3 regions of the Streptomyces sp. NPDC102514 genome follow, and region 3 is predicted to be linked to each of the others. Evidence: riboswitches for the same ligand, from Rfam matches in the RefSeq annotation. Region 3 holds a riboswitch; each other region holds the start of a gene.
What was found. A riboswitch is a leader RNA that binds a small molecule or an ion and turns the genes downstream of it on or off. The one in region 3 is predicted to bind cobalamin.
Positions count from the first base shown of each region.

Region 1: linked by a shared signal. The riboswitch ahead of ACZ60E_RS23140 (cobalamin biosynthesis protein) and the one ahead of ACZ60E_RS00610 (energy-coupling factor ABC transporter permease) in region 3 are both predicted to bind cobalamin.
Region 2: linked by a shared signal. The riboswitch ahead of ACZ60E_RS02175 (CbtB domain-containing protein) and the one ahead of ACZ60E_RS00610 (energy-coupling factor ABC transporter permease) in region 3 are both predicted to bind cobalamin.

Region 1 is NZ_JBVJLW010000009.1:3,995-14,158, forward strand. Features, by position in the region: gene ACZ60E_RS23125 (lysozyme) at 210-953, shown strand; gene ACZ60E_RS23130 (inorganic phosphate transporter) at 1,151-2,395, shown strand; gene ACZ60E_RS23135 (hypothetical protein) at 2,408-2,629, shown strand; cobalamin riboswitch at 2,753-2,893, shown strand; gene ACZ60E_RS23140 (cobalamin biosynthesis protein) at 3,010-3,972, shown strand; gene ACZ60E_RS23145 (cobyric acid synthase) at 3,969-5,513, shown strand; gene ACZ60E_RS23150 (putative cobaltochelatase) at 5,584-7,719, shown strand; gene cobO (cob(I)yrinic acid a,c-diamide adenosyltransferase) at 7,719-8,318, shown strand; gene ACZ60E_RS23160 (cobyrinate a,c-diamide synthase) at 8,318-9,904, shown strand; gene ACZ60E_RS23165 (ZIP family metal transporter) at 9,943-10,164, opposite strand, start outside.
Region 2 is NZ_JBVJLW010000001.1:466,638-476,801, reverse strand. Features, by position in the region: gene ACZ60E_RS02205 (hypothetical protein) at 1-92, shown strand, start outside; gene ACZ60E_RS02200 (carboxymuconolactone decarboxylase family protein) at 98-724, shown strand; gene ACZ60E_RS02195 (CoA transferase subunit A) at 738-1,493, shown strand; gene ACZ60E_RS02190 (3-oxoacid CoA-transferase subunit B) at 1,493-2,122, shown strand; gene ACZ60E_RS02185 (histidine phosphatase family protein) at 2,260-2,886, shown strand; gene ACZ60E_RS02180 (CbtA family protein) at 2,901-3,665, opposite strand; gene ACZ60E_RS02175 (CbtB domain-containing protein) at 3,685-3,903, opposite strand; cobalamin riboswitch at 3,940-4,070, opposite strand; gene ACZ60E_RS02170 (enoyl-CoA hydratase/isomerase family protein) at 4,144-5,199, opposite strand; gene ACZ60E_RS02165 (ribosome maturation factor RimM) at 5,402-5,758, opposite strand; gene ACZ60E_RS02160 (hydrophobic protein) at 6,001-6,162, opposite strand; gene ACZ60E_RS02155 (flavodoxin family protein) at 6,317-6,940, shown strand; gene ACZ60E_RS02150 (response regulator) at 6,964-7,656, opposite strand; gene ACZ60E_RS02145 (sensor histidine kinase) at 7,653-8,885, opposite strand; gene ACZ60E_RS02140 (SpoIIE family protein phosphatase) at 8,984-10,164, opposite strand, start outside.
Region 3 is NZ_JBVJLW010000001.1:127,760-137,923, reverse strand. Features, by position in the region: gene ACZ60E_RS00630 (hypothetical protein) at 1-158, shown strand, start outside; gene ACZ60E_RS00625 (cellulase family glycosylhydrolase) at 277-1,971, opposite strand; gene ACZ60E_RS00620 (nuclear transport factor 2 family protein) at 2,132-2,872, opposite strand; gene ACZ60E_RS00615 (tetratricopeptide repeat protein) at 3,105-3,833, shown strand; cobalamin riboswitch at 3,928-4,109, shown strand; gene ACZ60E_RS00610 (energy-coupling factor ABC transporter permease) at 4,140-4,889, shown strand; gene ACZ60E_RS00605 (energy-coupling factor ABC transporter substrate-binding protein) at 4,886-5,287, shown strand; gene cbiQ (cobalt ECF transporter T component CbiQ) at 5,294-6,043, shown strand; gene ACZ60E_RS00595 (energy-coupling factor ABC transporter ATP-binding protein) at 6,040-6,903, shown strand; gene ACZ60E_RS00590 (serine/threonine-protein kinase) at 6,910-8,577, opposite strand; gene ACZ60E_RS00585 (GNAT family N-acetyltransferase) at 8,632-9,261, opposite strand; gene kstD (3-oxosteroid 1-dehydrogenase) at 9,352-10,164, opposite strand, start outside.

The DNA of each region.
Region 1 (10,164 bases), on a different contig from region 3:
CCGCCCGTGCCCGCTCGGCCCGGCTCGGCCCTGCTCTCCCCTTGCTCCGTTCGGGCGAGGGCACTGTAGGGCGGAACCCGAACGTCCGAAAGGTAATACAAGGTATTAATCGACCGCCGGAGCGAATGACCGGCGCGCGACGGACCGTGAGGGATCTTCCAGTAGCCTCTGGAAGATTTTTCACTTACGTCGCCATTCCGGGGGAAAACATGGCCAGTGATCGTAAATCGTCCCGTCAGCGCGCCCGTCTCGTCGCCGCCTCCGTGGCGACGCTGGCGCTCGGCGGCACCGCACTCGTCGAGGTGCCGGCCTCGGCCGCCGGCAAGCCCAAGGGGCACGACGTGTCCTCGCACCAGAAGAACGTGAACTGGTCGAGCGCGAGGAGCAAGGGCGCGACCTTCGTCTACGTGAAGGCCACCGAGTCGCGCACGTACCGCAACCCGTACTTCGCCCAGCAGTACGACGGCGCGCGCAACGCGGGCATCATCCGCGGCGCGTACCACTTCGCGCTGCCGGACAAGTCGTCGGGCACCGAGCAGGCCGCCTACTTCGTGCGCAACGGCGGCGCCTGGCGGGCGGACGGCTGGACGCTGCCGCCCGCGCTGGACATCGAGTACAACCCGTACGACAAGAAGAAGAAGTGCTACGGGCTGAGCAAGAGCGGCATGGTCGGCTGGATCAGGGCCTTCAGCGACGAGGTGAGGCGGCAGACCGGCCGCCGGCCCGTCATCTACACCAACTACACCTGGTGGAAGACGTGCACGGGCAACAGCGCCGCGTTCGCCTCGAACCATCCGCTGTGGCTGGCCCACTACGACGCGACCTCGGGGTCGCTGCCCTCGGGCTGGAACTTCTGGACGTTCTGGCAGTACGACAACAGCGGCAGCCTGCCGGGTGACCAGAATCTCTTCAACGGGTCGCTGTCCCAGCTGAAGGCCTTCGCGAGGGGGTGAGCCGGGTAGCGGACCCCTGGGTTCCGCCTCTGTTCGAGGATTTTCCGGGACTTTCGAGAGCCGTCGCCGCCACTTCGACACAAGCGGAATGACGGCACCTCGATTGGGTCACCCCACCGCCCGACTCAGTTCATCTTCCGTTCACCCAGGTTGCTTACGTTCCCCGTGCCACTGTCGTCCAACAGAAGCCTGGGTAAATGGAACACATCACGCTCCTCCTCGGAATCGTGATCGTTACCGCTCTCGTGTTCGATTTCACGAACGGTTTCCACGACACTGCCAACGCGATGGCGACGACCATCTCGACCGGCGCTCTCAAGCCCAAGACGGCGGTGGCCATGTCCGCCGTACTGAACCTCGTCGGTGCGTTCCTCTCCGTGGAGGTCGCCAAGACGATCTCCGGCGGCCTCATCAACGAAGCGGGCATCCGCACCGAAGTGATCTTCGCGGCGCTCGTCGGCGCCATCCTGTGGAATCTGCTGACCTGGCTGCTGGGTCTGCCCTCCAGTTCGTCCCACGCCCTCTTTGGCGGCCTGATCGGCGCCGCGGTGATGTCGGCGGGCTGGTCCTCGGTGAACGGCTCGACCGTGATCACCAAGGTCCTCCTCCCCGCGATCGCCGCACCCGTGGTGGCCGGACTCGCCGCGATGCTCGCCACCCGGCTGACGTACCGGATCAGCAGGGAGGCCGGTGAGAAGGCGACCTCCAAGGGCTACCGCGCGGGTCAGATCACCTCCGCGGGCCTCGTCTCGCTGGCCCACGGCACGAACGACGCACAGAAGACCATGGGCATCATCACCCTGGCCCTGGTCACCGGCGGGGTGCTCGCGCCCGGCTCGAACCCTCCCCTGTGGGTCATCGTCTCGGCCGGTATCGCCATCGCGCTCGGCACCTACCTGGGCGGCTGGCGCATCATCCGCACCATGGGCAAGGGCCTCACCGACCTCGCGCCGCCGCAGGGCTTCGCCGCCCAGACCAGCGCCGCGACGGTCATCCTGGCCTCCTCGCACCTCGGCTTCTCCCTCTCGACCACGCAGTCCTGCTCCGGCGCCGTGATGGGTTCGGGTCTGGGCCGCAAGGGCGGTGTCGTCCGCTGGTCGACCGCGACCCGCATGTTCGTCGCCTGGGGCCTCACGCTCCCGGCCGCCGGTCTGGTCGGCGCGGGCGCCGAGTTCCTGACCAAGCAGGGCACCTGGGGCATCATCCTCACCGGCGCGCTGCTGATCGCCGGCTCCGCGGTCATCTGGACGCTCTCCCGCCGCCAGCCGGTCACCGTCGACAACGTCAACGACGACCACGAGCCGGCGGGCGTCGTGACCACCGCGATCGCCGCCGTCACCCCGCCTCCCGCGGGTCCGGTCACCCCGGCCCCGGCCGCGAGCGACCTCAAGACCACCATCCCGGGCCCGGACGCCGAGCCCGCCCGTCCGGCCACGGTGTAAGGAACGAACCGCATGAAGATCGACTGGGCAGCCCTCGGCTCCGTGTTCGGAGTCAGCCTCATCGCCACCGTCGCCCTCGTGGGCCTCTTCACCCTCGGCATCGTCGGCCTCACCAAGCGCGAGACGGCCGCGGAGCAGGGTGGCTCCGCGACCCTCGCGGTCACCGGCGCGTACGCCTGCTTCGCCGCGTGTGCGGCGGCAGTGGCGTACGGGATCTATCTGATCGTCGCCTGACCCTCGCGGCACGTCCGTTCCGTACGGGACCGCCCCGTCGACCACCTGGTCGGCGGGGCCTTCTCGTGTCCGTGTGTGGGCCTCGGCACACTCTCCCGTCGCAGGTCAACAGCAAGTTGACGGGTGTTCGCGGACCGTGGTGGACTGCCGAGGCCATGTACGTCGGCAGAAGAGGAAGCCGGTGCGAATCCGGCGCGGTCCCGCCACTGTTACCGGGGAGTCGAACCCCCGGGAGCCAGGAACTCTCGCCGTCGGTCTCGTCGAACCAGGGCGTGGACACCCTGAGTGAGGACATATCGCCATGCGCGCCCACCTGTTGTGGACCAGTGTGCCCGGGCCAGGTACCAGGCTTTCGCCTCAACCAGCGGCGGGCTGAACCGATGCGAGCCGAGCGCGTCTTCGCGTACGGTGCCGCCGCCGGCCTCCTCGGTGACCTGCTGCTCGGCGATCCCCGCCGAGGGCATCCGGTCGCCGCGTTCGGGCGGGCCGCGGGAGCCGTCGAGCGCGCCCTGTGGCGCGACCACCGGGGCTGGGGGGCGCTGCACACCGCCGTGTGCGCGGGCGGCGCCGTCTGTCTCGCCGTGGCCGCCGAGCGTTCCCTGCGCACCTCCCCCGTCGCCTCCGTCGCGCTGACCGCCGCCGCCACCTGGGCCGTCGTGGGCGGGACCTCGCTCGGCCGTGAGGCGCGGGCCGTCGGCGGGGCGCTGGCCGCCGGGGACATCGAGGTGGCCAGGGAGCGGCTGCCGCATCTGTGCGGGCGCGACCCGCAGGCGCTGGACGCCGACGGGATCGCCCGCGCGGTCGTCGAGTCGGTCGCCGAGAACACCTCCGACGCCGTCGTGGGCGCCCTGGTGTGGGGCGCGGTCGCGGGCGTGCCAGGACTGGTCGGGTTCCGGGCCGTCAACACGCTGGACGCCATGGTCGGGCACAAGTCGGCCCGTCACCGGCGGTACGGGTGGGCGTCCGCCCGGCTCGACGACGTGGTGGGGTGGCCCGGGGCCCGGCTGACCGCGGTCCTCGCCGCCGTCGCCGGGGGGAATCCGCGCGGGGCCGTCACCGCCTGGCGCGCCGACGCCGCCAGGCATCCGAGTCCCAACGCCGGGCCCGTGGAGGCCTCGTTCGCGGGGGCGCTCGGGGTACGGCTCGGCGGCACGCTCTCGTACGCGGGACGGGTCGAGCACCGGCCCGTGCTCAACGGTCCGGGGCGGGCCGTGGAGGTCGGGGACATCGAGCGGGCCGTCCGGCTCTCGCGCCGCGTGGGCCTGCTCGCGCTGGGCGCGAGTGTCGCCGGGCGGCTGCTCGCCACGTCGTTGGTGCCGAAGGCGAAGGGGCGTACGTCATGAGCGCGGGAACGGGCGGGAGAACGGGTGGCGGACCGGGTGGCGGACTGCTCGTCGCCGGGACGACCTCCGACGCGGGCAAGAGCGTCGTGACCGCCGGGATCTGCCGGTGGCTGGTGCGGCGGGGTGTGAAGGTGGCGCCCTTCAAGGCGCAGAACATGTCCTTGAACTCGTTCGTCACCCGCGAGGGCGCCGAGATCGGCCGGGCGCAGGCGATGCAGGCGCAGGCCGCCCGGGTGGAGCCCTCCGTGCTCATGAACCCCGTCCTGCTGAAGCCGGGCAGTGACCGCAGCAGCCAGGTCGTCCTGATGGGCAGGCCCGTGGGCGAGCTGAGCGCGCGCGGCTATCACGGCGGACGCCAGGAGGCGTTGCTCGGGACCGTGCTGGACTGTCTGGCCGAGTTGCGGGGCACGTATGACGCGGTGATCTGTGAGGGGGCGGGCAGTCCCGCCGAGATCAACCTGCGGCGCACCGACATCGTGAACATGGGCATCGCGCGCAACGCGCGGCTGCCCGTCCTCGTGGTGGGGGACATCGACCGCGGCGGTGTCTTCGCCTCGTTCTTCGGGACGGTGGCGCTGCTGTCGCGCGAGGACCAGGAGCTGGTCGCAGGGTTCCTCGTCAACAAGTTCCGCGGGGACGTCTCTCTGCTGGAACCCGGCGTCGACATGCTGCGCGGGCTCACCGGGCGGCACACCTACGGCATCCTGCCCTTCCGGCACGGCCTCGGCATCGACGAGGAGGACGGGCTCAGGGTGTCCCTGCGGGGGTCGGTGCGCGAGTCCGAGGTCTCCTCCCCCGTCGGCGAGGACATCCTGCGGGTCGCCGTCTGCGCGATCCCCCTGATGTCCAACTTCACGGACCTGGACGCCCTCGCCGCCGAACCGGGCGTCGTCGTGCGGTTCGTGGACCGCGCCGAGGAACTGGTCGACGCGGACCTCGTCGTCGTACCCGGCACCCGGGGCACGGTCAAGGCCCTGGAGTGGCTGCGGCGGCGCGGCCTCGCGGACGCCCTGGTGCGCAGGGCCGCCGAAGGACGCCCCGTGCTGGGCATCTGCGGCGGCTTCCAGCTGCTCGGCGAACACATCGAGGACGAGGTCGAGTCGAGGGCCGGTGCCGTCGACGGCCTCGGACTCCTCCCCGTACGGGTGCGGTTCGCGCGCGAGAAGACCCTGACCCGGCCCGTCGGCGAAGCACTCGGCGAACCCGTCCAGGGGTACGAGATCCATCACGGGATCGCCCAGGTCAATGGCGGCGAACCCTTCCTGGACGGCTGCCGGGTCGGCCAGGTCTGGGGGACGCACTGGCACGGCTCACTGGAGTCGGACGGCTTCCGGCGTGCCTTCCTGCGCGAGGTGGCGGCAGCGGCCGGGCGGCGCTTCGTACCGGCCGCGGACACCTCGTTCGAGGGGCTGCGCGAGGAGCAGCTCGACCGGCTGGGCGATCTGATCGAGGAACACGCGGACACGGACGCGCTGTGGCGGCTCATCGAGTCCGGCGCACCGGCCGGACTGCCATTCATCCCACCGGGAGCGCCCGTATGAGCCCGCTCGAAGGCCACTTGGGCCGCCTGGCACATCTGGCACATCTGGGCTATTTGGAGGACGACAACCAGTGAGTACCCCGTTTCCGTTCACGGCCGTGGTCGGTCAGGACGACCTGCGACTGGCACTGCTGCTGAACGCCGTCTCCCCCGCGGTCGGCGGTGTGCTCGTCCGCGGCGAGAAGGGCACCGCCAAGTCCACGGCCGTGCGCGCGCTGTCGGCGCTCATGCCGCAGGTCGACGTCGTCCCCGGCTGCCGTTTCTCCTGTGCGCCGGACGCTCCCGATCCGGCCTGCCCGGACGGCCCCCACGAGGTGGGCCCCGGCGTGCCGCGGCCCGCACGGATGGTCGAACTGCCCGTCGGCGCCTCCGAGGACCGTCTCGTCGGCGCGCTCGACATCGAACGGGCGCTCTCGGAGGGCGTGAAGGCCTTCGAGCCCGGCCTGCTGGCCGACGCCCACCGCGGACTCCTGTACGTGGACGAGGTCAACCTCCTCCACGACCACCTGGTCGACCTGCTGCTCGACGCGGCGGCGATGGGTGCCTCGTACGTGGAGCGCGAGGGCGTCTCCGTACGGCATGCGGCGCGGTTCCTGCTCGTGGGGACCATGAACCCCGAAGAGGGCGAGCTGCGGCCGCAGTTGCTCGACCGGTTCGGGCTGACCGTCGAGGTGGCGGCCTCGCGCGAGCCCGACCAGCGGGTGGAGGTCGTACGGCGGCGGCTCGCGTACGACGACGACCCGGAGGGGTTCGCGACGCGCTGGGCCGACGAGGAGTCCGACGTACGGGCGCGGATCGTGGCCGCGCGGGAGCTGCTGCCGTCGGTGCGGCTCGGTGACGGCGCGCTGCGGCAGATCGCGGCGACCTGCGCGGCGTTCGAGGTGGACGGTATGCGGGCCGACATCGTGATGGCCAGGACCGCCACCGCGCTGGCCGCCTGGGCGGGGCGGTCCGACGTGCTCGCCGAGGACGTACGGCAGGCCGCGCTCCTCGCGCTGCCGCACCGGCGCCGGCGCAATCCCTTCGACGCGCCCGGCCTCGACGAGGACAAGCTCGACGAGACGCTGGAGGAGTTCGCGAGCGACGAGGACGGCCTGGGGGACTCCGACGACCCCGGTAACCCCGGTGACTCCGGTGACTCCGGTGACTCCGGTGATGAGGACCCGGATCCGGACGGGCCCGGTGGCGGTGGCGGGCGGCCCCCGCAGGACGGGCCCGACGACGGCGGCGGCAGTGACAGCGGCGACGACGGCGACGGTGAGGTACCCGCGCAGGGCGAGGCCCCCGCGAACGAGTCCGAGAACGGAGGGGCGCCGTCGCCCGGCGCGGGCGAGCAGTCCCCCGTACGGGCCGCCGAGCCGTTCCGTACGAAGGTGCTGAGCGTGCCCGGTCTGGGCGAAGGGGCCGCCGGGCGGCGGTCGCGGGCCCGGACCGAGCACGGGCGCACCACCGGGGCGCGCCGGCCGCGCGGGGCGCTCACCAAGCTGCATCTGGCCGCGACCGTCCAGGCCGCGGCGCCGCATCAGCGGGCGCGCGGGCGGTCCGGGCCCGGTCTCGTCGTTCGGCGGGACGATCTGCGGCAGGCCACCCGGGAGGGCCGCGAGGGCAACCTCGTGCTGTTCGTCGTGGACGCGTCCGGGTCGATGGCGGCCCGGCAGCGGATGAGCGCCGTGAAGGGTGCGGTGCTGTCCCTGCTCCTCGACGCCTACCAGCGGCGGGACAAGGTGGGGCTCGTGACCTTCCGCGGCTCCGCGGCCGAGGTGGCGCTGCCGCCCACGTCGTCGGTCGACGCGGCAGCGGTGCGGCTGGAGTCGCTGCCCACCGGCGGGCGTACGCCGCTCGCCGCCGGGCTGCTGCGGGCCCACGACGTGCTGCGGGTGGAGCGGTTGCGGGATCCGGCCCGGCGCGCGCTGGTCGTCCTGGTGACCGACGGGCGGGCGACCGGCGGACCGGAACCGGTCGCGCTCGCCGGGCTGGCCGCCCGGCTGTTCGCCGCCGACAAGGTCGCGTCCGTCGTCGTCGACTGCGAGTCGGGCCTCGTACGGCTCGGGCTCGCGGCGCAGCTCGCGGGTGACCTCGGCGGGACGGCCGTGACGCTCGACGAGCTGCGGGCCGACTCGATCGCCGGGCTGGTCAGGGACGTACAGGGCAAGGGCCAAGACGGCAGTCGGGGCAGGAGCCAGGGCAACAGCAGGAGGGCCGCGTAATGCCTCAGGGACAGCCGAGTGTCGTACCGGACGACGGACTGACGACTCGTCAGCGACGGAACCGGGCGCTCGTCATGGTGCACACCGGGATGGGCAAGGGAAAGTCCACCGCCGCCTTCGGGCTCGCGCTGCGCGCCTGGAACCAGGGGTGGCCGATCGGGGTGTTCCAGTTCGTCAAGTCCGCGAAGTGGAAGGTCGGCGAGGAGAACGCGCTGCGCGTCCTCGGCGCCAGCGGTGAGGGCGGGTCCGTCGACTGGCACAAGATGGGCGAGGGCTGGTCGTGGGTGCAGCGCGACTCCCAGCAGGACAACGAGGAGAAGGCCCGCGAGGGCTGGGAGCAGGTCAAGCGGGACCTCGCCGCCGAGACGTACAAGCTGTACGTGCTCGACGAGTTCGCCTATCCGATGCACTGGGGCTGGGTCGACGTCGACGAGGTCGTGGAGGTGCTGCGGGGCCGGACCGGGACCCAGCACGTCGTCATCACCGGGCGCAACGCTCCTGGGAAGCTGGTCGAGTTCGCCGATCTGGTGACCGACATGTCCAAGGTGAAGCATCCGATGGACGCCGGTCAGAAGGGACAGAGGGGCATCGAGTGGTGATGTCCCTCGGTTCTGCCTCGGGAGCCTCCGGTTCCGGGTCCGGTTCCGGGTCCGGTTCTGGGTCTGGGTCCGGCTTCGGGTCCGGGTCCGGGTCGGGGTCCGTTCCTCGGCTGGTCGTCGCCGCGCCCGCCTCCGGGAGCGGCAAGACCACCGTGGCCACGGGGCTGATGGCCGCGTTCGCCTCGCGGGGGCTCGCCGTGTCCCCGCACAAGGTGGGGCCGGACTACATCGATCCCGGGTACCACTCGCTCGCCAGCGGGCGGGTCGGGCGCAATCTCGACTCCTACATGTGCGGGCCGGACCTGATCGCCCCGCTGTTCGCCCATGGCGCGCGCGGCTGCGATCTCGCCGTGGTCGAGGGGGTGATGGGGCTGTTCGACGGGGCTTCCGGGGAAGGGGAGCTGGCCTCCACCGCCCATGTGGCGAAGTTGCTGCGGGCGCCCGTCGTGCTGGTCGTGGACGCGTCCTCGCAGTCCCGGTCCGTGGCCGCGCTCGTGCACGGGTTCGCCTCCTGGGATGCCGGGGTGCGGATCGGTGGCGTGATTCTCAACAAGGTCGCGTCCGATCGGCACGAGGCGTTGTTGCGGGAGGCGATGGATCAGTCCGGGGTGCCGGTGCTGGGCGCTCTGCGGCGGGCCGAGGAAGTGGGGACGCCGTCCCGGCATCTGGGGCTGGTGCCGGTTGCCGAGCGGCGGGCCGAGGCGGTTGCCGCTGTCGCGGCGATGGGCGCGCGGGTGCGGGACGGGTGCGATCTGGAGGCGCTGTTCGCGCTGGCGCGCAGTGCGGGGGATTTGGGGGGTGGGGCTTGGGACGCGGGTGAGGTGCTGGCTTCCTCGCCCCCGCCGCCCCTTCTCGTCCCGACCCTCGGGGGCTCCGCCCCCGAACCCCCGGATCGGCCTGAACGGCCTCGTCCTCAAACGCCGGACAGGCTGAAGAACGCGCCGGTCGTCGCGGTCGCCGGGGGGTCTGCCTTCACCTTTTCCTATGCCGAGCAGGCCGAGTTGCTGGCCGCCGCCGGGGCCGAGGTCGTCACGTTCGATCCGCTGCGGGACGAGCAGTTGCCGGACGGGACCCGTGGGCTGGTCCTCGGGGGCGGGTTTCCCGAGGTGTTCGGGCCTGAGCTGTCCGCCAACGAGCCGCTGCGCAAGGCCGTCGCCGCGCTCGCCGAGAGCGGGGCGCCGATCGCGGCCGAGTGCGCGGGGCTGCTCTATCTCTCCCGTGAACTCGACGGGCTGCCGATGTGCGGGGTCATCGACGCCGAGGCCCGGATGGACGCGCGGCTGACGCTCGGGTACCGCGATGCCGTCGCGGTGTCCGACAGTTCGCTGGCCGAGGCGGGCACCCGGATGCGGGGGCACGAGTTCCACCGGACCGTCGTCGAGCCGGGGGCGGGGTCTGCCGCCGCCTGGGGGATGCGCACTCCGGTACGGCGGCTGGAGGGCTTCGTACAGCAGGGTGTGCACGCGAGTTATCTGCACACGCACTGGGCGGGCTCACCCGGGGTCGCCCGGCGGTTCGTGGACAGGTGTGCGGAGGGTTCCGGGAGTGACAGGGGTGGCGGGAGTGCCGGAGGATCCGGGGGATGAGAGCGGCGCCCGGCCTTCGGGGAGCGGTCTGCCGGGGCTCACTCCGCGATGCCGACGACCAGCCAGATGAAGGTCACTCCGGCGAGCGTGCACAGCAGGGTGGAACGGGCCGGGTGTTCGTGATGGGCCTCGGGGAGGATCTCCGCGGCGGAGAGGTAGAGGAGCGCGCCGCCGAAGAAGCCGAGGTATCCGCCGAGGAGATGCCCGGGAATGGTGAACAGCATCGTCGAGGCGGCACCGATCACCGGGGCCGCCGCGTC
Region 2 (10,164 bases), 340 kb from region 3:
CGGCCGAGGCTGCCGAAGAGCCCGAATCGACCAAGGCGACCAAGGTGCCAGAGGTGACCGAGGTTGCAGAGCCCCCGGCTCGTACGGAGTGATGACGATGCCCTCGAACCCACCCGGCCCCCGCAGCCGCCTCCCCCTCCTGCATCCCGACAGCCTCTCCCCCGCCCAACGGCTCCTGTACGAGGAGATCACCGGCGGCCCCCGCTCCGACGGTCCTCAGCTGTTCGCTCTCACGGACACCGAGGGACGCCTCAACGGCCCCTTCAACGCGATGCTGTTGAGCCCACGACTGGGCCGCGACCTCCAGGGGCTGGGCGCGGCGATCCGCTATCGGACGGACCTGTCGCCGCGGGTGCGCGAAACAGCCATCCTCGTCGTGGCCGCGGTCTGGGACAGCGACTTCGAGCGGTACGCCCATGAGCCACTGGCCAGGGCCGCCGGGCTCACCGAGGCGGAGGTGCGCGCCCTGCGCGAAGGAGCCGATCCGGGCTTCACCGACCCGCTCGAACGCGCCGCGTGGTCAGCGGTACGCGCCCTCGCCACCCCCTCGGACCCGCTCGACGACGACTGGTACGCGGCTGCCCGCGCCGCCCTGGGCGAGGCCGCGCTCTTCGAACTCTCCACGCTGGTCGGCTACTACGCCACGCTCGCCCTCCAACTGCGCCTGTTCCGCGTACCCGGTCCCCGTGAAGGAGCCCGGCCGGTGAAAAAGTCCCGTCCATGAAGGAGTCCCGTTCGTGAACAAGGTGCGCCCGACCGCCGCCGAGGCGGTCCATGACATCGCCGACGGCTCGTCGCTGGCCGTCGGCGGGTTCGGGCTGAGCGGTGTGCCGAACGTCGTGATCGACGCGCTGCACGCCCGCGGCAGCACCGGCCTGTCCGTCGTGTCCAACAACTGCGGTGTCGACGGCGCGGGCCTCGGCATCCTGCTCGCCTCCGGCCGGATCACGCGGGTGACCGGCTCGTACGTGGGCGAGAACAAGGAGTTCGCCCGGCAGTACCTCTCCGGCGAGCTGGAGGTCGAGCTGGTCCCCCAGGGCACGCTCGCGGAACGGCTGCGGGCCGGGGGTGCGGGCATCCCGGCGTTCTACACCCCGGCGGGTGTCGGCACCCAGGTCGCCGACGGCGGGCTGCCGTGGCGGTACGCGACCGACGGTTCGGTGGCCGTCGCCTCCCCGGCGAAGGAGACCCGGACCTTCGCCGGCCGGGCGCACGTCCTGGAACACGGCATCACCACCGACTTCGCCCTCGTACGGGCCTGGCGCGGGGACGCCCACGGCAACCTGGTCTTCCGCAGGGCCGCCGCCAACTTCAACCCCCTGGCCGCCATGGCCGGCCGCGTCACGATCGCGGAGGTGGAGGAACTGGTCGAGCCGGGAGACCTCGCTCCCGACGAGGTGCACCTGCCCGGCGTGTTCGTCCAGCGGGTCGTGCCCCTGACCCCGGATCAGGCCACCGCCAAAAGGATCGAGAAGAGGACGGTACGCGCCTGATGGCCTGGACCCGTGCACAGATGGCGGCCCGCGCCGCCAGGGAGCTGACCGACGGCTCGTACGTCAATCTGGGCATAGGGCTGCCCACGACGATCCCGGACCACCTGTCCCCTGACGTACAGGTGACCCTGCACTCGGAGAACGGCATCCTCGGCACAGGCCCGTACCCCACCGAGCGGGAGGTGGACCCGGACCTGATCAATGCGGGCAAGGAGACGGTGACCGTCCTGCCCGGGGCCTCCTTCTTCGACTCCGCGCTGTCCTTCGGCATGATCCGGGGCGGTCATGTCGACACGGCCGTTCTGGGCGCCCTGCAGGTGTCCGCCGCGGGAGACCTGGCCAACTGGAGCGTCCCGGGAAAGATGATCAAAGGGATGGGGGGTGCCATGGACCTGGTCCACGGTGCCCGGCGGGTGATCGTGCTGATGGAGCACACCGCCAAGGACGGGACGCCGAAGCTCGTCGACACCTGCACGCTACCGCTCACCGGCCGCGCCTGCGTCCATCGCGTCATCACCGATCTGGGCGTCTTCGACATCACGGCGGACGGGCTGACGGTCGTGGAAAGGGCCCCCGGCGTGACGGCCGGAGAGATCGCGGCGCGTACGGGGACGCCGGTGCGGGGCTGACCGCACGCACCGATCTGATGCATCGATGCGATGCGTCGATCGCATGCAGCCCCGGCGGTAGCATCCGCCAGCATGGACATGCTCAGCAAAGTGACACTGGAAGCACACGAAACACGGGAAGCGCGGGAAGCGGGCGCATGACCCACCGCATCACGTTCGTCTCGCCCGCGATGAGTTCGGCACTGCGTCAGGCGCGCTTCGACGACGGGGGTTCGCTCGACGCCGGCGGGGAGGCGCAGGCCCGTGCCGCGGCCGGATCCCTGCCGTCGGCGGCGCGCGTCGTGGCTTCTCCCTCGGCGCGTTGCCGGGAGACGGTCGCCGCGCTCGGACTGGACGCGGTGGAGACGGCGGAGTTGGCAGGACTGGACGCGGGGCGCTGGCGCGGCCGTACGCTCGCCGAGGTCGCCGCGGCCGAACCGGAGGCCGTGGCCCGATGGCTCGCCGAGCCGGCCTCCGCACCGCACGACGGGGAGTCCGTGGCCGACTTCTGCGCCCGGGTGGCGCGCTGGCTGGAGTCCTCCGCCGAAACGGACACGGACACGGGTACGGGTACGGGTACGGCCACGGACGGCCGTACCCTCGCCGTCGTCGAACCGGATGTCGTACGGGCCGCGGTGGCGCACGTGCTGGGAGCGCCTGCCGCGGCCTTCTGGCGGATCGACGTGCCGCCGCTGACGTCCACCACGGTCAGTGGACGCGGCGGCCGGTGGAACCTGCGGCTCGGGCAGCCGCTGGACGCCGCCGGAGCGGGCGCGGACCGGTGAGTCCGCGCGGCCGGTCAGTGCGGGGCGGGTGCCGCCGTACTCGTCCGGGCCGTGGCGGGTTTCGGGTGGAGCAGCCGTTCGGCCAGTTCACCGAAGACGAGCCCGAAGCCTGACCAGAGCGTGATCTGCAGGGCGAGGGCGGAGAGCCTGAACCGCCAGAGCAGGGCGGCCGGGAAGTCGCCGGGGACCTCGTTGACGGTGGGCAGGAACGCGTACGCCAGTCCGATCAGGACGATGAAGCCGAGAACGGCGGCGACGGTGGCGTACCAGGTGCCCAGTTTCGGGGCGAGCCGCTTGCCGACGATCACGGCGGCGACCGCGAGGAGCACGCTCAGCACCATCATGAGGAGGTAGAGGGTGGTCCGTTTGCCGATGGTGTCGCCGTTGCCGACCGCGGGCGGGTTGGCCGGGTACTTCAGGAACGGTACGACGTAGACGGCGAGCAGTGCGGCGCCCGAGAGCAGCAGCGCCGTCGCGCGGGCGCCGAAACGGCCGACGCGACCGAGGGCGAAGCAGTAGGCGAGGGCGGTGATGCCGCCGAAGGCCACTCCGTAGATCAGTACGCCGGTGGCGAGGCCGGCGGTGGACTGCAGGCTGCGGGAGACGAGTTCGACCTCGTGCCCGTGCTCGTGCGCGGCTGCGTGGGACTCCTCGAAACCGATGGCGCTGTCGACGTTCGGTTCGCCGAGGAAGTAGGCGACGATCAGGGCGAGCACGCCGGCGGCCAGGCCGGCGAGCATGCCCCGCACGAGCAGGTTTCTTACCGTTGCGGAGTTCATGGGTGTGCGGGGCCCCTCGTCAGTGGCAGGGGAAGCCGAGCAGGTGACGTGCGTCGTGCACCCATTCATGGACGTTCTCGCCGGAGACGAGGGAGGTGGCGCCCTGTTCGGCACCGACGAAGTACAGCAGGACCAGCATCAGGACGCCGATGAAGACCGCCCAGGGAGCGATGTCCTTCAGCGGCAGTTTGGCGGGCACGACGGGGGTGGTGCTCGGCGGGGCGACATGCTGCGCCATGACGGGGCCTCCTCTGGGAACTCGCGTCCCATCTCGGTGGTGCACAGGACGACGGCCCCGGGTCTGACTCACGGTGCGCTCCCCTCGGGGGAGTCACACCGTTCACAGTGGCGCGACCGTGCCGGTTTCCCACCGGCTTCCGTGTCGCCGTCGTCGGTATCGAAGTGACGCTACCGCTCGACGGGTTCATGCCCAAGACCAGGAGCCGACAAGAACCTGCTCACACCGAACACTTACCTCTCAGCTGCCCGGCTCCCACTCCGGTCCGTGCTCCCCCAGCGGCTCGAAGAAGCGTTCCACGTCGGTGTCGGTGACCTCGGCGAGGGTGGGCGGTGACCAGCGTGGGTTGCGGTCCTTGTCGATGACCTGGGCGCGGATGCCCTCGACCAGGTCGGGCGTGGTCAGGGCGGCGCAGGAGACGCGGTACTCCTGCGCCAGCACCCGCTCCAGCGAATCGAGCCGCCCGGCGCGGCGCACAGCCGCCAGGGTGACCTTCAGCGCGGTGGGCGACTTGGCGAGCAGGGTCTCCGCGGTCTCCTTCGCCGCCGGATCGCCGTGGTCGAGCAGCTGCCCGACGATCTCCTCAACCGTGTCGGCGGCGAAGCAGGAGTCGGTCCACTCCCGCTGCCCGGCCAACTCCCCTTCCGGCGCGGGCCGCACGTGCCGGTCCAGCGCTTCCCGTACGGGCAGCTCGGCGAGGTCGTCGATGAAGTGCTGGAGCGAGTCGGACGGTACGTAGTGGTCGGCGAGCCCGCACAGCAGGGCGTCCCCGGCGCCGATCGCCGCGCCCGTCAGGGCGAGCCGGGTGCCCAGTTCGCCCGGGGCGCGGGAGAGCAGGTAGGTGCCGCCGACGTCGGGCACGAAGCCGATGCCGGTCTCGGGCATGGCGATCCTCGACCGTTCGGTGACGATCCGGACGCTGCCGTGCGCGGAGATGCCGACGCCCCCGCCCATGACGATGCCGTCCATGACGGCGACGTACGGCTTGGGCCAGCGGGCGATACGGGCGTTGAGGCGGTACTCGTCACGCCAGAACGCGGCCGCGGCGGCGCCGTTGCCGTCGCGGGCGTCGTCGTGGACGGCACGGATGTCGCCGCCCGCGCACAGGCCGCGCTCCCCCGCTCCGGTGATGACGACCGTCTCGACGGCGGGGTCGTGCTCCCACGCGGTCAGCGCCTCGTCGACGCGCCGCACCATGGCGTGGTCGAGGGCGTTGATGGCTCTCGGGCGGTTGAGGGTGAGGTGGGCGGCCCGGCCGGCCGTGTGCAGCAGGACGGACTCTTCGTTGCCGGTCATCCGATTACCTCCGTCGGACCGCGGGCCACGATGACACGCATGAGTTCGTTGGTTCCTTTCGGGACGCGATGGTGCGATGGACGCTCACGTCACGAGTGATCTTCTCAATGACGCGTCCGGCCGGGCGGTCCGGGGCAGCGCGACGGCCCCGGGACTCGTGGAGGAGTCCCGGGGCCGTCGGGTGATGCGGTACGGGTCCGACTCAGATGTGCGGGCCGCCCGTGCCGTAGTACGTGCCCAGCTCGTCGCGGTAGCCCTGGTCGCCCAGGTGCTTGTCGCGGTCGAACTCCGGGGCGTCCTTGATCTGCTGCTTGGTGCGGTCGACGACGATCTTCTGCTCGCCCTGGTCGATGCTGACGACCGTGCTGGCGGGGAGCAGGACCTCCTTGCCGAAGATCCACACACCGGTGTCCACCACCAGGTAAGCGTCACCGACGTCGTCGGAGTGCTTGTCGACCTTGCCGATACTGCCGTCCGTGGCCTCGACCTTGTAACCCGTGAGGTCGACGCCTGCCAGACGACCCGCGGTCGACTTGTAACCCCATACATTTTCAGTCACGCGAAAACAACTCCTCCGGTAAACAGAGGACAGTGGGGTTCCCCACCGGCCCTCTCTTTTTCCGTACGTCGTGCACGGCGATTTTCGTAACCACCGTCTTGGCGGCGGGTGCCCCTCGTCCGGGGCTTCACTCACTCAATTCGGGCCGGGTTTTTCTCGGGTTTCCCGGAGCGGGCACGCGCTGCCCCGAATCGGGGGCCCAGCGCTGCCGCATACGGCCTGAACTGCACCGATGTGGTCGGCTACCAGCGGTACCAGCGGCCACTGCCGCCCTTCGGGCGGGCGACGAAGCCGATCAGCCACAGGACCAGAACGACGATCGCGACCCACCACAGAATTTTCAGCGCGAAACCCGCACCAAAGAGGATCAGGGTAAGCAGAAGAACAAGAAGCAGGGGAATCATGTTTGTTGACCTCCGAGACACCGTGTGCCCAGATGATCTCCGTCCACTCACACGAATTCACGGTTCGCGCACATTTCGCTCCCGACGCACCGCCGGCCCTCCGCCTCTGAGGTGAACTTGGGTATGCGGCCGCGACAAGGGGTACTCCTGCGCCATGACCACCACAGAAACGACCCCTTTGCGCGCTGTCGCTCTCGTCTGCACCCTTTCGCCGTCGCCCGCGGCCTCCAGCTCGCAGCTGCTGGCCGAGCAGACCATGGCGGCGCTGGGCGAACACGGTGTCACCGGCAAGGTGATCCGGATCGCCGACCACGACGTCCGCCCCGGAGTGGAGACCGACATGGGGGACGGTGACGAGTGGCCGGCGATCCGGGCCACGGTCCTGGGCGCCGACATCCTGGTCCTCTCGACGCCGATCTGGCTGGGCCACCCGTGCAGCATCGCCCAGCGGGTCATGGAGCGCCTGAACGCGGAGATCTCCGAGACGGACGACGAGGGGCGGATGCTCACCTACGGGAAGGTCGCCGCGGTGTGTGTCGTCGGCAACGAGGACGGGGCCCACAAGGTGAGCGCCGACCTCTTCCAGGGGCTCAACGACGTGGGTTTCTCACTCGCTCCGAACGCGGTCACCTACTGGGTCGGCGAAGCCATGCAGGGCACCGACTACCAGGACCTCGACAAGACGCCCGAGACCACCTCCGCCACGACGGCCACTCTGGCGGCCAACACGGCCCATCTGGCCCGGCAGCTCAAGGCGTCCCCGTACCCGTCGAGCTGAGCCGGGCCGACCGGAGCCCGCGCTCAGTCGTGGGCGCCGACCAGGCCCACCCGGTGGGCCAGCACGACCGCCTGGACCCGGTCCCGCAGATCGAGCTTGGTCAGGATGCGGGACACGTACGTCTTGACGGTCTCGCGGCTGATGACCATCCGGTCGGCGATCTCGGTGTTGGACAGGCCCTCGGCGATCAGCTTCAGCACCTCCGTCTCGCGCGGCGCCAGAGCGGCCAACGCCGGTGCGGCGGGGTCCCGTTGGGGTCGGCGGAGCCGGTCAGCGAACTTGCCGACGAGCTGCCGGGTGACGGCGGGCGCCAGCAGTGACTCTCCCGCGTCCACCGTCCGGATGCCGTGCACCAGGTCGCGCGGGGGCGAGTCCTTGAGCAGGAAGCCGCTCGCTCCGGCCCGCAGTGCCTCGTACACGTACTCGTCGAGGTTGAAGGTGGTGACGACCAGGACCCGCATCGGGTCGACGACGCCGGGGCCGGCGAGCAGCCGGGTCGCCTCGATGCCGTCGAGCAGGGGCATGCGGATGTCCATCACCACCACGTCCGGGCGCAGCCGCCGCGCGCTCTCGACCGCCGCGCGGCCGTCCCCGGCCTCTCCCACGACCTCGATGTCCGGCTGTGCGGTGAAGATGGTGACGTAGCCGGTGCGTACGAGTTCCTGGTCGTCGCAGACCAGGACCCTGATCGGCGCCGCGGCGCCCGGCCCGGTCATGCCTCTCCCCCGTGTGCGGCGGCTTCGCCGTGTCCCGCGGACGGTATGCGGGCGTGGACGCTGAAGCCGCCGTCCGGCCGGTCGCCGGCCGAGAGTTCGCCGCCGAACACGCTCACCCGCTCGCGCAGCCCGATCAGGCCGTGCCCGCCGCCCCGGCCCAGCGGTCGGCGCCGCTGGGCGGTCGCCGTTGCGGGCGCTCCCTCGGTGGTCACCTCGACCTCCACGTCCTTGCGGCCGTAGTGGACCTGGACGAGCGTCCGGTGGCCCGGGGCGTGCTTGAGCGCGTTGGTCAGCGCCTCCTGCACCACGCGGTACGCGGCCAGTTCCACGGCGGTGGCCAGCTCCTGCCGTTCGCCCCGCTCGGCGAGTTCCACGGGCTGTCCGGCGGTGCGGGTCTGCTCGACCAGATCGCTCAGTCGGCCCGGCTCCGGGGTCCGGTCCGGCGCGTCCGCGGGGCCGTCGGCGGCCGTGCCGTCGGACGTCCCGCCGGACGCCTTCAGTACGCCCAGCAGATGCTGGAGGTCTCTCAGGGCCCGCCGCCCGGAGTCACTGATCGCTTCCAGTCCTGTCTCCACCCGCTCGGGCGCGTCGGCGAGCAGGAACTGGGCGGCGTCCGCCTGGACCACCATGGCGGTGACATGGTGGGTCACCACGTCGTGCAACTCCCGTGCGATACGGGCGCGTTCGCGTGACATCGCCGCCTCCACACTCAGCCGGCGCCGTTCCGCCTCCCCGTCCTGCCGGGCCCGTACGGTCCTGCCGACGGCCCAGCACACCACCAGGATCAGGTACATGAGGACGAAGTCGGCCGCGTGCTGGGGCGAGCCCCTGTGGTGCAGCCCGAACGCGAACAGCGTGAACGCCGTGACGGCGACGGCGACCGCCAGAACGCGGCGCATGCCACTGGCGCGGTTCCCATGGGCTCCGAGGCTGTACAGCGCGATGTACAGGCCCAGCGTCGCGCAGCTCTGCGGATAACCGACCAGTTGATGGACCGCGAACGCGCCCGCGATCAGCCCGAGGCACACGACGGGCCACCTGCGCCGCAGCACCAGCGGCAGCCAGAGAACGGCCGTCACCAGCGCACCCGGCAGTCCTGACGGATGTTCCGGCAGATCGCCGAACTGTGCGCCGATCGGGGCCGTCACCGGCGCGAACACCAGCGGAGCGAGCAGTACGGTGAACACCGCGTCCCGGCTCACCACGCTCAGCGCACCCCAACGCGCCACGAGAACAGGCGTGTTCTTCCTCAAGTCCGACCCCGCTGATCCGAGCACAGGCAGAGCCTAGCCCCCTGCCGGACCCCGGATGTTCCGGCCGCGGAGCCTTATGCGAACAGTGCGGTGATCAGGGCGATGTCGTCGTCCTTGTTCTGTCCGAAGCGGGCGAGGAGCAGGTCGCACATCTCCTGCAGATCGGCCGGCCCGTCGGCCACGGCCTCGCGGAACTCGGCGAGGGTGGCGTCCAGATGGGCGGTCCGTACCTCGACGAGACCGTCCGTCACCATGAGCAGCCGGGTGCCGGGCGGGGCGTCCACCACGGTGGGCGGCGGGTGCGGGAGACCGAGGCCGATCAGCGGGCCGTGGGGTTCGTGGAACCGCGGCCCCTTCTCCGGGTCGATGACCAGCGGCGGGATGTGGCCGGCGTTGGCGATGTGCAGGCGGCGTTCGTCCAGATCGACCAGGACGAGGCAGAGGGTGACGGTGAGGCCGGGCTGGGACTGGCCCAGCAGCGTTTCCAGCCGGTCCAGTATGTGGTGCGGGGCGTGCCCTTCGATGGCGTAGGCCCGCAGTGCGTGGCGTACCTCGCCCATGACGGTCGCGGCCTCCACCGAGTGCCCGACGACGTCCCCGATGGCGAGCAGCAGGCCGTTGACCGTCCGCACCGCTTCGTAGAAGTCGCCCCCGATCTCCGCGTGTTCTGAGGCGGGGAGGTAGCGGAAGGCCAGCTGGACGCCCGGGACGGTCGGCATTTCCTTGGGGAGGAAGGAACGTTGCAGCGCCAGGCCCAGAGCGTGTTCCTCGTTGTAGGTGCGCAGGGCTTCGAGAGCGAGGGCGCCGGAGTTGGCCAGCTGTTGCAGGAGCTGCTCGTCGTCGGCACTCTGCAGGGCTGTCGCGGGGACGGCCAGACAGATGGGGGGACGGCCTCGCTTGGTGCGGGACACCGCGAGTGCGATGTCTCCGGAGAGGTGGTCGTCGGGCAGCATGGCCTGCCACTGTCCGTGCGGGACCCGGACGATCGTGACGCCGGTTTCCTGGTGCAGGCTCTGGGCCGCCAGCTGCTTCAGGAGGCTGGGGTGAGCGGGATGGATCCGTACCGGTGACCGTGGGGCGTCGACCATGCTGTGGACGGCCTGCGCACGGGGCGAGAGGAACACCGCGCTGGCCCGGCTGTCCAGGACGGCCGCCGCGCCGCCGGTGGCCGCCGACGCGAAGGAGTGGAAGCCGACGGCGCTGTAGACGTCCAGCGTCGCCTGGTTCAGCGCTATGAGGCGCTGTGCGAGTTTCT
Region 3 (10,164 bases):
TCAAGCCCAAGGTCGTCCGCACCACGGTGGAAGGGCTCGTCGCCAAGGGCCAGGTCCAGCGCAGCAAGCAGGGGTCGTCCGTCTTCTACACGACGTCCAAGGGTGCGTCCGCCGAGACCGCCACGGAGCAGGCAGCCGCCCCGGAAGTCTCTGCCTGACCACTACTCGGTGCCCGCCCGGCCGACGGGGCGCGGTGACCCCGCCGGCCAGTGGCTGCCGCTCGACGGCCGCCGGTCGTCGCCCGAAGGTCGTTGACGAGCGGTCGTTGACGGGCGGTCAGGCGGTGGCGCAGGTGCTGCCGTTGAGGGTGAACGCGGTCGGGGCGGTGTTCGTGGCCCCCTTGTTGGCGGTGAAGCCGACGGCGACCGAACCGCTCGCGGGGATGGTGGCGGTGTACGAGGCGTTGGCGACACTCACCGTCGCGCCGCTCTGGGTCGGGGTGCCACCCCACATGTTGGAGACCGTCTGGCCGTTGGCGAAGGCGAAGACCAGCTTCCAGCCACTGATCGCGGCGGTGCCCGTGTTGCGGATGGTGATCTCGCCCTGGAAGCCGCCCGGCCACTCGTTGCTGACGCGGTAGCCGACGGAGCAGCTCGCGCCGGGCGTGCTGCCACCGTCGGCGGTGGTGACACTCACCGTGGCCGAGCGGACCGAGCGGTTCCCGGCCGCGTCACGTGCGTAGACGGCGAAGGTGTACGCCGTGTTGGCGGTGAGCCCGCTCACCGTGGCGGTGTTGGTGGTGGCCGCGGCGACCGTGGTCTCGCCGCTGCCACCGACCCGCACGACGTCGTAGGCGGCGACACCCACATTGTCGGTGGCGGCGGTCCAGGTGAGGGTCACCGAGGTGGCCGCCACGGCAGAGGCGCGCGGGGTGCCGGGAGCGGTCGGGGCCTGGGTGTCACCCGGGGTGCCGCCGCCGTAGATCGTGGCCTCCTTCGAGGTCTGGGCGATGCCGTTGGCGCCGTTGAAGATGCGCTGCCCCCAGGAGCTGAGCTGTGTGGGGTCGAAGCCGATGGTGAGGTCCAGGATCGGATCGGTGTTGCCGCTCCAGGACCAGGCGAGGTAACCGAGGCGCAACTGCTGCGCCGTGGCCATCATGGTGTCCTCGTCCGGGTCGCCGTACTGGTCGGCCGGACCGCCGAACTCGCCGATGAGGATGGGGAGTTTGGCGGTGACGAACGCGTTCAGGTAGTCGGTGATCTCCGCCGCGGTGTCGAAGACGCTGTACATGTGGATCGAGAAGATCAGGTTGCCGGTGGTGTCGGCGTCGTAGACGGCCTGGGCGTTGGCCCGCATGACTCCTTGCCAGTCCTGGCCCCAGTTGGGTGCGTCCACCATGATGGTGTGCTCGAACCCGGCGGCCCGCAGCTTCTTGACGGCCGCGACCGTGGGATCGGTCCAGCCCGCGGGGTTGGTGTTGCCCCAGGGCTCGTTGCCGATGTTGACGATGACGTAGTTCTCCTGGCCGGTGAGCACGCTCTTGAGGCCGATCCAGTAGTCGGCCGCGTGGTCGAGCGTGCCGGCCGCGGTGTCCTCGCCGTAGCCGGTGGTGTCGTGCACCTCCAGTACGCAGATCAGCCGGTTGGCCTTGCACTGGGCGATGACGGCGGCCACGTCCTCGGGGCTGTTCTTGCTCCAGCGGTGGCCGTCGGAGAGGACGACGCGGACGGAGTTGGCTCCGAGGGCCTTGATGTCGGCCAGTGACTGCGTCTCGCCCGGGTACCAGGTGTGGGCGTGGTTGACGCCGCGCATGACGAAATCGTTGCCGTTGCCTTCGAGCAGGCGGCCGTCGTCGATATGGAGGCCGGTCGCGAGGGCGCCCGGAGACGCGCCGGGCGGGTCACCGGGCAATTGCGCGTGTGCGGCGGTCGGTACGAGCGCGCCGAGAACGACGAGCCCGAGCAGGGCGGCCAGCCCGGCGAGGAACGCGCTGACGAGGTTCTTCCGTGTCGTGCTTCTTGTTCTTCTCACTGCGACTCCAGGGAGTGAGCGCCAAGAAACTTGGGTTGCGGGAAAGTGGGAGCGCTCCCATAGAGTCACCTTGCCAGGGGCACGTCAAGACTTGGCGCATGCTCGGCCGCGTAACGGATGTGCCGGAGGGGGCCTGCGGGGAGGCCCCCTCCAGGACGTGTCAGGACCCGGCGGCTGCGGGAACCCCGGCGTCGAAGGGCACGGACGTGTGCTGATGGACGATCAGCCAGCGGTCGCCCGTCAGCCGGTAGCCGGTGGTCACCCGTGCCGTGGTGTCCAGCGCGTGGCCGCCGGCCAGCGTGGCGCGCATCCGTACGAGCGCGTGGCTGAAGGCGATGCTCTCGTCGACCCGCACGCGAAATGCGAGCACCTCGCGCTCGACCGGCCCGGACAGCGTCGAGAACCACACCTCCTCGGCCTTGCGGAGCGCCTCGACCCCGCGCTGCTCCAGACCGCTCACCGGGTGGAACACCTCCACGTCCGGTGCGTAACAGGCCATCGCCCGGTCGAAGTCCCGCTCCCGCCCGGCGGCCGTCAGTTCCGCGTCGAGCCGGCGGATCTCCCCCTCGGCGTCCTCGTCGTCCCAGAACGCGCGCACCTCCATGGCCCCGAGGGCCGCCACCGGGTGCTTCGAGGCGGCCTCCACTGCCTCCTCCAGGCTGTCGCACTCAAGGATGTCGTACCCGGCGACGTACTCCTTCGTCTCCGCGAACGGACCGTCGGTGCGCAGCACTTCGCCCTCGCGGACGCGCACGGTCACCGCGTCGGCCGGGGGCCGCAGCCGGTGGCCGTGCAGCCGTACACCGCGGCGCACGCTCAGCTCCTCCACCCATGGTTCGACGGGGGCCATCCCCGAGGCGTCGGCGGTGTCGTCGCCGCAGACCAGCAGCATGTACTTCATGGTTCCTCCCGGTGTTCCTGAGACCCTGTACCTCCCCGACGAACCGGGGTGAGCCGAATCGACACCCCCGCAGCATCTCCTGTGGACCGGCGCCGCAGAAGGCGGCACCCGGCAGCGGTGTGGCCTGTTCCGGGAGCCCGCGGGACACCTGCCGTACGTACGCTGGGAACAGGTGGCGGAAGAGGGGGCGTCAAGGATGGCGGGACAGTCGTGCACGGGGTGCGCCGGGACCATGAGGTCGCTGCGCGAGGAACTGCGACAGGCCTCGGAGGAACGGTCCTTCGCCGGACTCCCGATGCCCCGGCCGGACAGCGGACGGTCCGCGGACACCCCTGACCCGGCCGGGGACGACCTGGTGGCCCTCATCGAGCGTCAGGTGGCCGAGCACGAACAGGACCTCGGGCCCGACCATCCGGACACCCTGCGCTCCCGCAACAACCTCGCGGGCGCCTGTCTGCAGGCAGGACACCTCAAGCAGGCCGTTTCACTGTCCGAGCGGAACCTGGCCGACAGCGAGCGCGTCCTGGGCGCCGCCGATCCCCACACGCTGACCTGCCGGAACAACCTCGCGGGCGCGTACGAGGCGGAGGGCGCCCCGGACCGTGCCGTCCCGCTCTACGAGAGCGCGCTGGCGGCCCGCGAACGCGTCCTGGGACCCACCGACCTGCTCACCCTGCAGTGCCGGGACAATCTCGCCCGCGCCCACGTGCTGACGGGGAACCCCGTGCTCGCCGTCCCGCTCCATGAGCGCACGCTCGCCGACCGTGAACGCGTCCTGGGCGCCGACCACCCCGACACCCTGCTCTCCCGCTGCGAACTCGCCCATGTCCACCACACGGTGGGAAACCCCGCGCGCAGTGCCGAGCTGTTCACGCGAGCCCTGGCCGACAGCGAGCTCGGCCCCGGCCACCCCGCGACCGGGCAGCTGCGGGAACTCCTGACCCATGTGCAGGGCGGCTGAACAGGCGCTCCGTTCCCACCGGGAGGACCGGCGCGCGCCGCGTGACCACTCTCACGCCCCCCGAGGGCCGCTTGTCACCACCCCTGTACGCGCACTACTGTCACGACGCCTTGGTGCTCGGGAAATCGGTGTGATGCCGGTGCGGCCCTCGCCACTGTGATCGGGAAGTCCGGCTCCGGCCCTCACGGGCAGCCACTGGGTCCTCGGACCCGGGAAGGCGGAGCACGGGTGGTGTTACCCGTAAGCCAGGAGACCGGCCAAGGCACGTCAACCATCCACGAGGTGCTGGAGAGGGTCTGCTGAGCCATGCACATAGCCGAGGGTTTCCTTCCTCCGGCGCACGCGGTCGCCTGGGGCGTCGCGTCGGCGCCGTTCGTCGTCCACGGAGTCCGGTCGCTCACCCGTGAGGTCAGAGAACATCCCGAGAGCACGCTCCTCATCGGCGCGTCGGGGGCCTTCACCTTCGTTCTCTCCGCACTGAAACTGCCGTCGGTGACCGGCAGTTGTTCACATCCCACCGGCACCGGCCTCGGCGCCATCCTGTTCCGGCCACCGATCATGGCGGTCCTGGGCACCATCACCCTGCTCTTCCAGGCGCTGCTGCTCGCGCACGGCGGACTGACCACGCTGGGCGCCAACGTCTTCTCGATGGCGATCGTCGGCCCGTGGGCCGGCTACGCGGTCTACCGGCTGTTCCGGCGGTTCGACGCGCCGCTGATGGTCGCGGTGTTCTTCGCCGCGTTCGTCGCCGACCTGTCCACCTACTGCGTCACCAGCGTGCAGCTGGCGCTCGCGTTCCCCGACCCGAGCAGTGGATTCCTGGGCGCGCTCGGCAAGTTCGGCTCGATCTTCGCCGTCACCCAGATCCCGCTCGCGGTCAGCGAGGGCCTGCTCACCGTGCTCGTGATGCGGCTGCTGGTGCAGTCGAGCAGGGGTGAACTGACCCGGCTCGGTGTGTTCCTGACCGGCAGGCGGACCCGGACCGGGAAGTCCGGCCCGAACGAGACTCCCGAGACCGACGAGACGCCCGAGACGACCGGGACGGTGGCCCGATGAGCCGTAACGCGAAGATCAACGCCCTGCTGCTGTTCGTGGTGGCCGCGCTCGCCGTCCTGCCGCTGGTCTTCGGCATGGGCGACCACAAGAAGGAGCCGTTCACGGGCGCCGACGCGGAGGCGGAGACCGCGATCACCGAGATCGAGCCGGACTACGAGCCGTGGTTCTCCCCCCTGTACGAGCCGCCCTCCGGTGAGATCGAGTCGGCGCTGTTCGCCCTCCAGGCCGCCCTCGGCGCGGGCGTCCTCGCCTACTACTTCGGCCTGCGCCGGGGCAGGCGCCAGGGCGAACTGCGGGTCCTGGCACAGCGGGAGGACGACCAGGGACCGACGGACAAGGCGCCCGGCGATGCCGGTGCGTCCGCGGCCGGACCGAGCCGACCGAACGAACGGGCCTGAACCTTCGTGCTGCCGATCGACGCGGCGGCGCACAGCAGTCGCTGGCGCCGCCGCCATCCCGTGGACAAGGCCGTGCTCGGTCTCGGCCTGACCGTCCTCGCGATCTCCCTCCCGCCCTGGCCGGGCGCCGCCCTGGTCCTGGTGACCGCCCTCACCGTGCTGCTGGGCCCGGCCTCGGTACCCGCCCGGCGGCTCTGGCGCGCCTACCGGGTGCCGCTGGGCTTCTGCGTGACCGGTGCGCTGCCCCTGCTGCTCCAGGTCGGCGGCCCGGACGGGTTCGTGACCCTGGCGGAGGGTGGTCCGGTACGCGCCGGGGAACTCCTGCTGCGTACCTCGGCCGCCTCCCTCGGCGTGCTCCTGTTCGCGTTCACCACTCCCCTGTCCGACCTGCTGCCACGGCTGGTCAACGCCGGGGTGCCCGCGCCGGTCGTCGACGTGGCCCTGGTGACGTACCGGATGAGCTTCCTGCTCCTCGACTCGGTGCGCCGGATCAGGGAGGCGCAGGCCGCCCGGCTCGGGCACACCACGCGGGCCGCCACCTGGCGTTCGCTGGCCGGGCTCGGTGCCACGGCCTTCGTGCGGGCCTTCGACCGGGCGACCCGGCTGCAGGCCGGACTCGCGGGCCGCGGCTACGACGGCACCCTGCGCGTCCTGGTCCCGGAGGCCCGGATCTCCGCGCGCTTCACCCTCGCCAGTGTCGCGCTGCTCGCGGCGGTGGCCGCACTCACCTTCGTACTGGAAAGGCCGCTGCGATGAGCGAGCCCGTGCTGGTCGCCCTGCGGGACGCGTCCTACGCGTACGAGGACGGCCCCACCGTGCTCAGCGGCCTCGACTTCGAGGTGCGCGCCGGGCGGGCGCTCGCCCTGCTCGGCCGCAACGGCAGTGGCAAGACCACCCTGATGCGGCTGCTCAGCGGCGGACTGCGCCCGCACAGCGGTCAGTTGACCGTGGAGGACAGGCCGGTCCGGTACGACCGCAAGGGCCTGACCCTGCTGCGCACGACCGTCCAGCTGGTGGTCCAGGACCCGGACGACCAGTTGTTCGCCGCGTCCGTCTTCCAGGACGTGTCGTTCGGACCGCTGAACCTCGGCCTGTCCGACACCGAGGTACGGGCCCGGGTGGACGAGGCGCTCGCCGCGCTGGACATCTCGGCCCTGGCCGAGCGCCCGACCCATCTGCTCTCCTACGGTCAGCGCAAGCGGACGGCGATCGCGGGTGCCGTGGCGATGCGGCCGCGCGTCCTGATCCTCGACGAACCGACGGCCGGGCTGGACCCGGACGGCCAGGAGCGGCTGATCGCGACCCTCGACGGGCTGCGGGCGAGCGGCACCACCGTGGTGATGGCGACGCACGACGTGGACCTCGCCCTGCGCTGGGCCGACGACGCGGCACTCCTCACCCCGTCCGGAGCGGTCACCGGTCCCGCGGACGCGACCCTGGCCCGTACGGATCTCCTGGAGCAGGCGGGACTACGGCTGCCCTGGGGGATCGCGGTGGCCGAACTGCTGCGTACGCAGGGCCTGTCGACCTCGCCGTCCACCGGCCCGCGCACCGCGGAGGAGCTGGCCGCGCTGACCTCGCGGCACTCCGCTCCCCCGGTGCCGGCCGAGAACTGAGCGCCGTCAGTCGGCGGGTGTCACCCTGGTCACCCTGCCGCGGGCGTCGGCCTGCAGATAGCCGCTCCTGTTGAGCTCGTCGGCGAGGTAGACGAACATCTCCGCGTCCCGGTCGAACACATTGTTCGGTGACTTGACCACGAGGTAGCGGGTCGTCGCGTCGTCGACGTTCAGCTTCTTCTCCGCCTCGGCGAGCAGGGCGGGGAGCCTGTCCCAGTCGAGGCCGTCCAGGGTCATCGGCTGGGCCCCACCGGCCAGCTGCGCCTTGATCGGGCTCTCCTGGACGCCCCGGCCCACGTAGTAGGTGTACTGCTCGTAACTGGTCCGGCTGCCCTCGACCATCACCTGCGCGGAGACGTAGTCGGGATAGACCGTCAGGGTGCCGTACCGGTCGCGGCCCGTCTCCTTCTCCAGTGCCTCGAACGCGGTACGGATGCCGTCCGGCGTCAGCAGGTCGGTGGGCGTCTTCTGTTCCGTGCGCCGGGGCGTGGGGCTCTTGTCGGCCGTACCGGTCCTGTCCTTCGACGAGGAGTCGGCCGACGGGTTCGCCGTCGCTCCGCTCGTGGAATCGCCCGAGGCCGACGATCCCGAGCCCTCTCCGTCGGGCAGCAGTGTCCACGCCAGCACGCCCACCAGCACCGTTCCGACGGCGGACAGGGCGACCGCGGCCCGGCGTCCCCGCCGCGCGGGTCGTGCGGGCGCCGGGCCGGTCGGCCGGGGCACGGCGTCCTGCGGAGGGGTGAGCCGGTAGGAAGTGGGTTCCGTACGGTCCTCGGGTACGGCGTCGGCCGCACCCTCGCTCATGGCGTCGGCCACTCCCGGGCCCATACCCGCGCCCGCGCTCACAACTGTCAGCATGCGGTCGAACGTCCCGGCGTCCGGGCGTGCCTGCGGGTCCCGCACCAGCACGCACATCAACGCGTCCGTCAGCGGGCCCGCCTTGCGGGGCGGCGGAACGTCCTCGTACAGGACGGCCGCGAGAGTGGCCATCGTCGTGCCCCTGCGCAGCGGATGGTGGCCCTCGACGGCGGCGTACAGCATCATCGCCAGCGACCACAGGTCCGACGCCGGCCCGCCGTCGTCGCCCGCGATGCGCTCGGGTGCCATGTAGTCGGGCGTGCCGATGATCGAGCCGGTGGCGGTCAGGGCCGTCGACTCACGGATCGCCGCGATCCCGAAGTCCGTGAGCACGGGGCGGCCGTCCGGGCGCAGCAGGACGTTGGCGGGCTTGACGTCCCGGTGCTGGATGCCGGCGTCGTGCGCGGCCCGCAGCGCGGCCAGTACCTCCCGCCCGATCCGCGCCGTCTCCACGGGGTCCGTCGGGCCCCGCTCAAGACGGTCGGCGAGCGAGCCGCCGCCGACCAGTTCCATCACGATCCACGGATACGTTCCCTCGCCGCCGTCGACGATGTGATGGATCGTCACGACGTTCGGGTGGTCGATCCTCGCGAGTGCCCTGGCCTCGCGCAGCACCCGTTCCCGCAGCAGCCGCGCGCCCTCCGGGTCGTACTCGGCGAGGTCGATGTCCGGGGGCCTGACCTCCTTGACGGCCACGTTCCGGTGCAGGGCCAGGTCCGTGGCCCGCCAGACCGTGCCCATCCCACCGCCGCCGAGCCGTGCCTCCAGCCGGAACCGCCCGTCGATGACCCGTCTGCCGGAGTCCCCGTTGCTCATGCGCGGGAGCTTAGAGGACGGGTACGACAGGCCTTCCCCCGGGCGGCCGTGCCCTCACGGAGTGCCCGCGGCCGTCGGCCTGCCGAGGTAGGTGAGGGGACCGGGGTCGGGTACGGGGATCTCGTGGAAGCCGAGACGGTCGTAGAAGGCGCGCGCGGCGGCATTGGCGGTGACCATGCCCAGATGGACCGCCGGGACGCCACGGTCGTGCAGGGCGGCGAGGAACGTCCTCATCAGTCCCCGCCCGAAGCCCCGCCGCTGCCAGTCCGGCAGGAGGTCTATGTGCAGATGCGCGGGATACGCGGCCAGGTCGGGCAGGATCATCCGCTCGGGAGTGTGCAGGAGGACGATCATCTCCTCGCCGGGTGTCCGGGGGTCAGCGGTGGGCTCCGGATAACGTCCGGCAACCCGCGGGATCCAGGTCGCGCGGAAGTCCTTGACGAACTGTTCCGTGTCGGCCGCGCCGACGACGTAACCGACCGCGCGACCCGATCCGTCGTCCAGGACGAAGGCGAGTTCCGGCTCCAGGTGGCAGTAGGGCGCGGCGAAGATGGACGGCATCAGCTCCTCGTCGGGGTAACGCTCCCGCGAATCCCCTCCCTCCAGGGCGGTTCGCACACAGATGTCGGCGACGGCGGCACGGTCGGCGGGTCGGTAGGGGCGGATGCTCGGCTGTGGGCGCATGGCGAGCATCCTGGCTCCGACGGGAGCGCTCCCACAACCCTGTTGTCATGGACGGCATTCTGTCGGCGGGCACCGGCCTCCCGCCCGGCTTCAGGCCCCGGCGGCGACCGCCGCGATGTCCCGGGCGGCGATGTAGCCGAACGTCATCGCCGGTCCGATCGTCGAGCCCGCGCCCGCGTAACTGTGTCCCATGACCGCCGCGCTGGCGTTCCCGGCGGCGTACAGGCCGGGGACGACGGATCCGTCCGGGCGCAGTACGCGCGCGCGGGCGTCCGTGCGCAGGCCGCCCTTGGTGCCCAGGTCGCCCGGGACGATCTTGAAGGCGTAGTAGGGGGCCAGCCACAGCGGCGCCAGGCAGGAGTTCGGGAGGATCGCGGGGTCGGTGTAGTAGTGGTCGTAGACGCTGTCGCCGCGGTGGAAGTCCGGGTCGGTGCCGCTCTGCGCGAGGCTGTTGAAGCGGTTGACGGTGGCCCGCAGGGCGGCGGGCGGCACGCCGATCCCCTGAGCCAGGGCATCCAGCGTCCACGCCTTGTGGGCGGCACCGGACTCGTACCACGCGTCGGGGAGGACGAAGGTCGGGGCGATGTCCCTGAAGAGGTAGCGGTTGCGGTAGTTCTGGTCGACGATCAGCCAGGCCGGGATGTGCGGGGCGCTCGCGTTCTTGTCGTACATGGTGTGCACGACATCGCTGTAGGGGGCCGCCTCGTTCACGAAGCGCGCTCCGGCGGCGTTGACGAGGAGTCCGCCGGGCAGGGTGCGTTCGGCGAGGCAGAAGTACGGCTGGCCGGGCAGCGGAATGGCCGGGCCCCACCACGCGTCGTCCATCAGGTCGAGGGCACCGCCGGCCTGCTGGCCCGCCCGGATGCCGTCACCCGTGTTCTCCTTCGCGCCGACCGTCCACTC